One region of the Salicola sp. AFF1 genome, then DNA from elsewhere that is predicted to be linked to it. Evidence: riboswitches for the same ligand, from Rfam matches in the RefSeq annotation. Region 1 holds a riboswitch; the other holds the start of a gene.
What was found. Region 1 has a riboswitch for cobalamin ahead of AC1RQI_RS07795 (TonB-dependent receptor domain-containing protein). Riboswitches for the same ligand answer to the same signal wherever they lie in the genome.

Region 1 (4,649 bases):
CCCGGACCGTTCCGTCACCACCTGCAATGCCTACGGCAATACAGAGGCTACCCATCACCTGTGTGGCACCACCAATGTGCAGGGGCGCCAGCGTAATGGCTCTCCGGATGCCTGCACGCAGCCGGCGGAGGCTGCTTCGGGCCAGTTCCTGCACCTGGAGCAGAACCGCTCCATTCGAACCGACCAGGCCCGCCGGGAGCAGGTGATCGACGCTCTGGACGCTGTTCTGCCAACGGGCGGCAACTAGGGCCTACCGGTAGAACCGGGACATCTCCTTGAGCACGGCCTGGACAGTGGCGGGCTCGGGCGTGAACGCCGGGGCCGGGTCAAGGTTGTCGTCCCGTGTTTCCACATGACCGGAGGCGTACTGAACGATGTGGTGGTCTTCAAGCAGCACGGCGTAATCCATGTAACTGTGGGCGATGCTCCAGTCGCGCTCGCGTTTCTGGAAAAGGCCGTTGCCCGTTGCATAATGCTCGGCGGGGGTGGCGTCGCAGCCCAGGGCCTTGCCCATGAGGGTGGGCGCAACGTCGAAGTGTTCCGTTCTGTATTGGAAGCGCTTGCTGCCCCGGCCGGGCCAGTGAACGATCATCGGCACATGCAGCTGGTACTGACCGAAGTTGCTGCCATGCCCCCAGTAGTTCTTGCCGAAGTCATTGAATTCCTGGCCGTGATCGCCGGTGATCATGACGATGGTGGAGGCGAGGAGCCCGCGCTTCTTGAGGTCCGAAAGCACACGCTCAACCTGGTTATCCACGAAGTGCAGTGTGGACTTGTAGTTGTTGCGCATCAGTTCCGGGTTGAAGTCCGGACCCAACGCAAGCTTGTTCACCGGATCCCAGTAAGGCTGGAACTTGACGGGGTAGTCATCCGGAACGCGGTGGTTGTGGGGCGTATCGTAGAAAAGGAAACCGAAAAATGGCGCATCCTGGTTGGCGTTTTGCCTTTGTTCCGTGAACCGCAGCCAATCCGTGGTAATGCGCCTGTCCCGGTCCCAGGGCTCCTCTCCCGGCGTTTCCAGCCGCAGGCCCTCGACCGACGAAAAGACGTTCTTGTTAAAGGCAGGGCTGATCAACGGCGCGGAACCAAGAACCTTGAGCTGGTAATCCAGGGCCTGGGCCCGGGTCAGCATAACCGGCGGGCGCTGTTCGCTGGTGAAGGCGTCCCAGTAACCCGCGGGCAATGAGTAGAAAAGCGTGAAAATGCCGGGCTTGGTCGCATTGCCATTGCTGTAGTGGTTGGTGAATCGCAGGTTCTGTTTGGCAAAGGCGTGAATAGTCGGCATCCAGCGCGGATCCAGCATGTCCCCACGGGCCCCGTCGATGGCTATTACGAGCACATTAGGCCGTTGCTCCGGCGGGCTACAGCTGAGTGGCTCCAGCGGGTAGTCAAGCTGGCCGCTCCCGTTATTATCCGAAAGCGCACTTGTGGCACGGTTCTGCTGTACAACCTTCGGGTCAACAAGCCCATTGTTGGCCATGAAGCGCTTGGCCGTTGCGCCGTAATACAGCGGTATGGTCCGCGTTATACCGGTGATCCGGCTGTCGTGGTGGGCGTCCGCCCAGGCGTGCCAGCCGTGCACCGTGAGCTGCCCCGCCAGGATGGCGGAAATGGCGAGAGCCAGCCATCGCGGGCGGGGACGCCAGCGCGTCAGGCCCACGGCCAGCAGAAACTCCACGACAAGGACCCCCAGCGCAGCCGTATTGGCCACAGCCCACATCTGCCAGGGAAACGAGAACACCTGGGTGCCCCCTTTCAGCGCCATATCCAGTACAAAGCCGGACAGGTGAAAGCGGAACTGGGCATAGGTTACCGTGTCGATCAGGAGCAGGCTCAGGGCCGCGGTGGCGTACACCGTGCCCGTGGCGATGAGCAGGCGCCGGCTGGGGATCAGGCCGGCCACGAACAGGGGCATGCCCACAACCAGGGCAAGCAGGGGGAACTGGCTCAGGTACAGAACGCTCAGGTAAAGCCCTGTTGTCTGATCCGGGACGGTTATCCAGGGCAGGTAGCGCAGTCCGATCAGAAGTGTCACAGCCCCGTTGATGAGCAGGAACCAGCCGCACCAGCTCAGTCGTTGCCCAACGCTTTCAAGTCCGGTTTTCTGCAAACCACTCTTCCTCATAGTCAGGATTCATAATCTGCCACTTCATAATAGGCAATCGGTTTCGGGGATCCAACCCAGCTCTTATCCGTAGTTGTACGGCTTTGCGCCTGGCTTGCGGCTCAAGCCGATTTGACCCCACAGGGGGGGATTGGTACGGTTCGAGCCGCTTTCAGGTTTCCCTTATTGAAAAGGGATGAAACGGGAAGTCGGTGAGCTGTGCCAAGCAGTGAGTCCGGCGCTGCCCCCGCAACGGTGATTGAGTCAAAAGCGGCCATCGCGCCACTGTGCCGGAGAAGCATGGGAAGGCGGTCGTTCAGGATGCAGCCCGCATCCGCTCATCAGCCCGTAGACCGGCCTGGAAAGAACGCCATGCGTTGCGGTGGGCAACGACAGGCCGGTCGGATCTTCCCCCGCGGCTCGCGCCGCGCAGTCTCCAGCTCTCCGCCGCCTGTCCTCCCGAGCTTGCTCCCGTAACGCTTTCAGTCATGCTGTGCGGGGAAGCGCAGCGGGCACCAGGGAGTCCCAGTTATGAATCGTCTACCTCTGTTTACCTGTCTGGCGGCGGCCAGTCTTGCGCCGCTCTACGCGACAGCCCAGCAGGGTTCCGACACAACCCAAGTGGCCGCACTGACGCTGGACCCTCTGGTCGTCACCTCGACCCTGGGTGTGGAAACAACAGAAGAAAGCCTTTCCTCCGTAACGGTGATCGATTCCGAGGAGCTTGAGCAACGCAACCCCAAGGAATTGAGCCAGATCCTGCAGGGTCAGGCAGGGATCAACGTCACCTCCAGCGGGAGTTTCGGCAAGGCCACCAGTGTCTTTACCCGGGGTACGGGCAGTGAGTCCACCATACTGCTGCTTGACGGGATCCGGATCCGCTCCGCAACGCTGGGCAGCGCCCCCTGGCAATACATCCCCCCGCAACTGCTGCAGCGCATTGAAGTCGTGCGCGGGGCAAGAGGCTCCCTTTACGGTTCGGATGCTGTGGGAGGCGTTATCCAGGGATTCACCACGCCACGGGACGATCAGGACAAACAGTGGCTGGAGGTCGGCGGTGGTAGTTTCGCAACCCAGCAATATGGTGGCGGCATCAGCGGCCAATCCGGCGGCACCCGCTATAGTGTTCAGGGTCATTACATGGACACGGACGGAACCAACCTGCGTCCCGGTGGTGAGGACAAAGGCTTCCGGAATGCCGCCGGCACCTTCAACCTAAGCCACGAATTCAATAATGGGGCCTCAGTAGGCGTTGTTGGGCTTCACAGCAGCGGCAATACCGAGTTCTTCGGTGGTGAGACGGATTTCGACATGCGGACCCTGGGCCTCAAGGCGAGCACCCCCGTGATGGATCACTGGTCCACATCCGTCCAGCTGAGCGAGGCGCGTGACGAACAGGATAATGAGCGGGATTCCGGCGCCAGCTTCTTTGATACCCGCAGCCGCACGGCCCGCTGGGAGAATTCCTTTGCATGGGCTGATCATGAGCTTATCGCGGGGGCTGAATACCGCGTCGACGATGTGGACAGCAGCACGGCCTACGCCGAGGACAGCCGGGACAATACGGCCGCGTTTGCCCAGCTTCTGAGTGAGTTCGGGCCAGCCAGTCTTCAGGTCAGCGGGCGCTGGGATGACAATGAGGCATTTGGCGAAGAAACCACCGGCTCTATCGCCCTCGGGTACGACCTGGGATCCGTCTACAGCGCCCGGGCCAGTTATGGAACGGCCTTTCGTGCGCCCACCTTCAATGACCTCTATTACCCTGGCTTTGGCAACCCGGATCTGGACCCCGAAACCTCGGACACACTCGAGGTTGGATTCAGGGCCGACCATGACGCGCTGTTCTGGGATGTGGCTGTTTTCCGAACCGATATTGATGACCTGATCAGCGCCCAGCCGGATAACATCAGGCGTTCACGCATTGAAGGCGTGGAGCTGGCTGGTGGTTTTGAGGTTTCGGACGTTGAAATGAACGCTTCGTTTACGTTCCAGGACCCGGAAGACCGGTCCACCGGCAACCGGTTGCCCCGCCGTGCCAAGCGCACCATGAGGCTGGATGCTGATTACACACCAGCCAACTACCACCTGGGCGCGTCATTTGTCGCCGAGGGTGACCGTTACAACGACCAGGCCAACAGCAAGAAGCTTGCAGGGTTTGGCCGGCTTGATCTGAGCGCCGGCATGGATGTGACGTCTCTTTTGTCGGTCAGCCTGAATGTCGACAACGCCCTGGATCGGCGTTACAGCACAACCAGCCGGAGTTTTGCACCGTCCTTTGATTATCTTGCTGCTGGCAGGGCGGTATACGCCAGCATTCGTTATGGAGTGAAGTAATGCGACAAGGAATATGGATCCTCTTCCTGGTACTGGTGGCGCCCATGCTCCACGCCGCCACCATTGTGGGCATTGTCTCCGACCGCTCCTCGGTGGAAATGGCGGCTGGGGCGGAAAAGCACCTGGAAGCATTCCCGGAGCATGAGATCGTGCTGCGCACGCCCGAGCAGCTCAAAGACTATTCCGATGAGAAGATTGCCAGTCTTTGGGC
Region 2 (4,649 bases), on a different contig from region 1:
GCCGGGCTGGTTGATCCGCAGGGCCGCGGGTTCTTCCAGATTCAGCGCGGCCAACGCCCTGGTGGGCGTTGCCGCGAGCTTTCCCGGGTCCATTGGGGCGAGCCACGCCATGCGATCACTGGCCGGGGTCCGTGGGTAGCCCTCGAACATCATGACGATGCCCGAGGCGAACCACAGCAGCAGGATCAGGCTCATCCCGAGCCCGAGGTAGCGGTGAACCGGGATGAGCCAGCGCAGGGTCCGTTTCTTGAGCCGGCTCGCCATCAGAAGCTCCGGCTGTACTCAAGCTGGACGTTGCGGGGCGGGCCCAGGGTGTCCTGACGGTACGGCTCGCCATTCGGGGGCGTTACCTGAGCGACGCCGTTGGCGTACTGCTGATCCCTCAGATTCTCCAGGCGCAGGGTGACCCGGTTAGCGCCATCGGCTCCGAACTCACGCCAGGCACTGGCGCTCAGCAGGGTGTAGTCGCCGTAGGACTGCTTGCCAATGTCCGCCGTGCTTGTGGTCACGTCGCCGGTGTGGCGGGCATTAAGCTCCCAGCCCTGATTGTCGCCCTGCCAGCTGAGCGTGGCGTTGGCGTGCCATTCGGGGATGCCGGCGATTTGCTCATCGCTGCCACCTTCCCGCGCATCGGCCCAGGTGGCGTCCAGATCCAGCTGCCAGCCACGGTCTCCGCCCAGGTTGAGAGCGGCCTCAGCACCGTGGACCCGGACCGTCTGGTTGCTGTTGGCGTACTGGCCATCATCAACCTTGATGAGGTTGTCGATCTCGCGGTAGAAGCCACCCAGTTGCCATTTCACGGGGTTGCCGATGTGACCGGTCAGCGACACATTGCTGTTGATGCTCTCCTCCGGTTCCAGGTTTTCATTCCCGGCCGGGAAGTCCTCGTCAATCACGAACATCTCAAAGGCCGAGGGCAGCCGGAAGTTGGTGCCCACGCTGGCTTTCAGGTGGAGGTCTTTGGGGAGCGGCTGCTTCAGGCTGATGTTCCAGATGCTGTGGTCATCGGCGAAGTTGGAGTGGTTGTAGCGGGCGCCCAGGGCCAGGTGGGTACTGGGCGAGAAACTCAGGTGGGGCCGATACTGAACAAAGCCCGCCGTAACGGCCTCAGTCTTGCCGTCAATGCGCAGCGAATAGTCCTCGCCCTGATAGCGCTGGTAATCCACGCCGCCCAGAAGCTGGGAGCCGCCATCCGTGGTGTGGCGACCGGTCAGATTGACGCCATAGTCATCGAACCCCCATTCGGCCCGATCGTTAATGAGGTTGACGGTGCCGTCCTTGTCCATGCTCAGGCGGGTGTAATCGGTCCACCAGTCGTGCCAGTAGGCTTTGACGAAATAACCGTTCTGCTCATTCACCTGATGATCCCATTTCAGGGAAACAATGTTCTCATCGCGGTCGTTAACGGCCTTGAAGTTGCTGTTGCCCCGGGGAAAGTCGGCTTCCACATCGTTGCGGACCACGAGGGCGTTCAATGACTTACCTTCGCCCGCATCCAGCAGGTAGCGGCCGCCGTAGGAGCTGCGGGTGAAACCACGCTTCTGACGCCGGGCGCTTTCAAGCAGCTCACTGTCCCGGTAGGGGCGGTAGCCGTCCGAATGGTCGTGTTCGCCAAATACCAGCCACCGCCCGTACTCGTTGCGATTGCTGACATGGCCGGCAAGGCGGCGGTCGCCCAGTGATCCGAGCGCGCCGGTGATGTTGCCCCCGGAGTCCTTTTCGGGCTTACGCAGGACAATGTTCACAACTCCGGCCACTGCCTGGGTGCCGTAGAACAGGCCCTGGCCACCTTTCAGGATCTCGATGCGCTCGACCATATGGGTGCTGATGGAGTCCAGTGGCGAGGTGCTGCCGAAGAGCCGGTTGTTGATGCGCACCCCATCCACCAGCCAGAGCACATCCTCGCTACGCGAGCCCTGGATGGAAATGCTGGCGTAATCACCGCGGCCGGTCTTGGGATTCAGGTAGAGCCCCGGTACGTTACCCCGAAGAGCCTGGCCAATGTCGCTGACACCGGTCCTGTCGAGTTCTTCACTGTCGATCACTTCCAGTTCAGCGCCGTAGTCGGATAACTCCGAGGGCAGGGTTTCCTCAAGGGCAGACCCTTGAACCACCAGCTCATCGAGCGCCATGTGGTGATCAGCGGCGAGCGCCGATACTGGGGATAGAAGCGTGACTAGTAGGCATAATCGTTTCATACAAGGTCTCCATGCACTGCACATTAGCGATGGAGCCCTCACGTGGGCGCAGGCCGACAGGCGGGGTCAGCGGTGGTGCAACCGGTCCGTTGGCGGCCCGAATACCTCAGTCGCGAAGGCTCGGCTTCCGGGCCACCTTTGATGGGGCCCGGGCTTCGGCAGGTCTTCGGACTCAGGGGCGGGCGCCCAAATCGGGCGCAGGCCTTGGATCACAGCTTCCCATCCGGTCTGGACAGTGCCTGGGGGTAGCCCCCTGTGATCCTCGTTCCCCAATACCGCTGCGCGTCAGTCCCGGAGTCTCACCGGGTTCCCGTGCGCTCGTTATGGAGCGCTGACCGAAGCGCTGGGGAGGCTAGGGCATCGTGTGACGGAAGTCAAAAACCGTGGATGAGTTGGTGGCGGTTTGACCAGGGTGCCCCGATCCTCTAGGATTCACCCCTCTTTCGTCCCTGGGTGGCCGGCGTTTGTTCAGATGCCGGCTGAAACGGGAACCCGGTGAGACTCCGGGACTGCCCCCGCAACGGTGAATGCTGGGCGCGGATCATCCCTGCCACTGTGATGGCACCATCATGGGAAGGCGATCCGCCCGAACCGGTCCAGGTTCCAGCATGAGTCCGGAGACCGGCCCAGGGGAAACCATCGCGTCAGTGCGGGCGGCACGGCGGTGAAGCGCCCACGACTCAAGCCACCATGCGTCCTGAAACCCCAGAGCACAATGGCCCCCTGCGTCAGGGCCTCTCAACGGGAGCCTGCGCCACCGCGGCCTCGGTTGCGACCGCCCGTGCGCTGCTGGCCGGGACCGAGGACCGTGGCGTGCGCATCCGCCTGCCGCGTGGCCAGGAGCCGCTCATGACCATTGAGGACCTGAATGTCACTGGTACCAGCGCCACCGCTGGCGTGATCAAGGATGCGGGCGATGACCCGGATGCGACCCATGGCGCCCGCCTCTGGGTCCGCCTGGAGCTGGTGGGTGAGCCGGGGGTGCGGTTCCAAGCGGGCGAGGGGGTCGGAACCGTGACCCGTTCGGGCTTGCCGGTGGCCGTGGGCGAGCCCGCCATCAACCCGGTGCCCCGGCGGCTGATCACGGAGCACCTGGAAGCGGTTGCCTCGGACGCCGGCTACGAGGGGGGCTTCCGCGTAACCGTGGGCATCGACGGCGGCGAGGCCATCGCCCGCAATACCATGAACCCCAAGCTGGGCATTGAAGGGGGCCTGTCGGTGCTCGGCACCACCGGCATTGTGCGTCCCTTCTCCTGCTCCGCGTTCATCGCCTCCATTCACCAGTCGGTGGATGTGGCGCGCGCCAATGGCCTCACCCATATTGCCGGTTGCACCGGTGGCACCAGCGAATCGTTCATGCGCTCCCATTTCGGCCTTGAGGAAGGCGCCATTGTGGAAATGGGGGACATGTTCGGGGCCCTGCTCAAGTATCTGAAAAAGCACCCGTTGCCGCGCGTGACGCTCGCCAGTGGCTTTGGCAAGCTCAGCAAGTTCGCCGCTGGTGAGCCGGATACCCACAGTGCCCGCTGCGCCATCGATTTTGATTTCATCGCCGACCAGGCCCTGGCCGCCGGTGCCGGCACGGAACTGGCTGACTGGGTCCGCACCGCCAATACCAGCATCGAGGCACTGGAAGCCTGCCAGCAGGCAGGCGTTCCGCTGGGCGATCGGGTGGCGGGCATGGGCCTGGCCCGGATGCGTGACTACCTCCCTGATAACCCGCACCTGACGGTGTGCGGCGTGAGCCGCCGGGGCGAACTGATCGGCTTTGCCGAGGGGGTGGCATGAGCGCGGCCATTGAACTCCAGGGACTGCGCAAGACCTACAAAGGGGGGCAGGCGGCGCTGGACGGTGTGGACCTGAGCGTCGAACGCGGTGCCTTCCAGGGCCTGCTCGGCCCCAACGGCGCGGGCAAGAGCACCCTGATCGGGCTAATGACCGGGCTTGTACGGATCGAGGCTGGCTCCGTGCGGCTCTTCGGCCACGATCCGGAGCGCGACCCCGTTGCCGCCCGCCGCCGGGTGGGGCTGGTGCCCCAGGAAGTGAACTTCAACAGCTTCGAGCCCATCAACGAGATCATCGCCACCCAGGCCATGTACTACGGCCTGCCCCGCCGCCGTGCTCGCGAGCGTACCCGGGCGGTCCTTGAGCGCGTGGGTCTGCTGGAGCGCGCCGAACGCAAGCCCTGGGGCCTGTCCGGCGGCATGAAGCGCCGGCTGATGATGGCCCGGGCCCTGGTGCACGAACCGGAACTGCTGATCCTCGATGAACCCACGGCCGGGCTCGATGTGGAAGCCCGCCGCGACACCTGGTCGCTGCTGCAGCAACTCAATGCCGGCGGGACCACTGTGTTGATGAGCAGTCACTACCTTGAGGAAATGCGTGACCTCTGCCAGACCGTTGCCGTGCTCCGGGAAGGGCGCCTGATCGCCAACGACACGCCCGAATGCC

Region 2: linked by a shared signal. The riboswitch ahead of AC1RQI_RS13550 (TonB-dependent receptor plug domain-containing protein) and the one ahead of AC1RQI_RS07795 (TonB-dependent receptor domain-containing protein) in region 1 are both predicted to bind cobalamin.

Annotation. Positions count from the first base shown of each region.
Region 1 is NZ_JBXAYL010000009.1:16,577-21,225, reverse strand. It holds gene AC1RQI_RS07805 (hypothetical protein) at 1-247, shown strand, start outside; gene AC1RQI_RS07800 (DUF3413 domain-containing protein) at 251-2,110, opposite strand; cobalamin riboswitch at 2,262-2,480, shown strand; gene AC1RQI_RS07795 (TonB-dependent receptor domain-containing protein) at 2,636-4,438, shown strand; gene AC1RQI_RS07790 (cobaltochelatase subunit CobN) at 4,438-4,649, shown strand, end outside.
Region 2 is NZ_JBXAYL010000023.1:11,426-16,074, forward strand. It holds gene AC1RQI_RS13545 (PepSY domain-containing protein) at 1-264, opposite strand, end outside; gene AC1RQI_RS13550 (TonB-dependent receptor plug domain-containing protein) at 264-2,198, opposite strand; cobalamin riboswitch at 2,339-2,553, opposite strand; cobalamin riboswitch at 2,633-2,842, shown strand; gene AC1RQI_RS13555 (cobalt-precorrin-5B (C(1))-methyltransferase) at 2,889-3,986, shown strand; gene AC1RQI_RS13560 (ABC transporter ATP-binding protein) at 3,983-4,649, shown strand, end outside.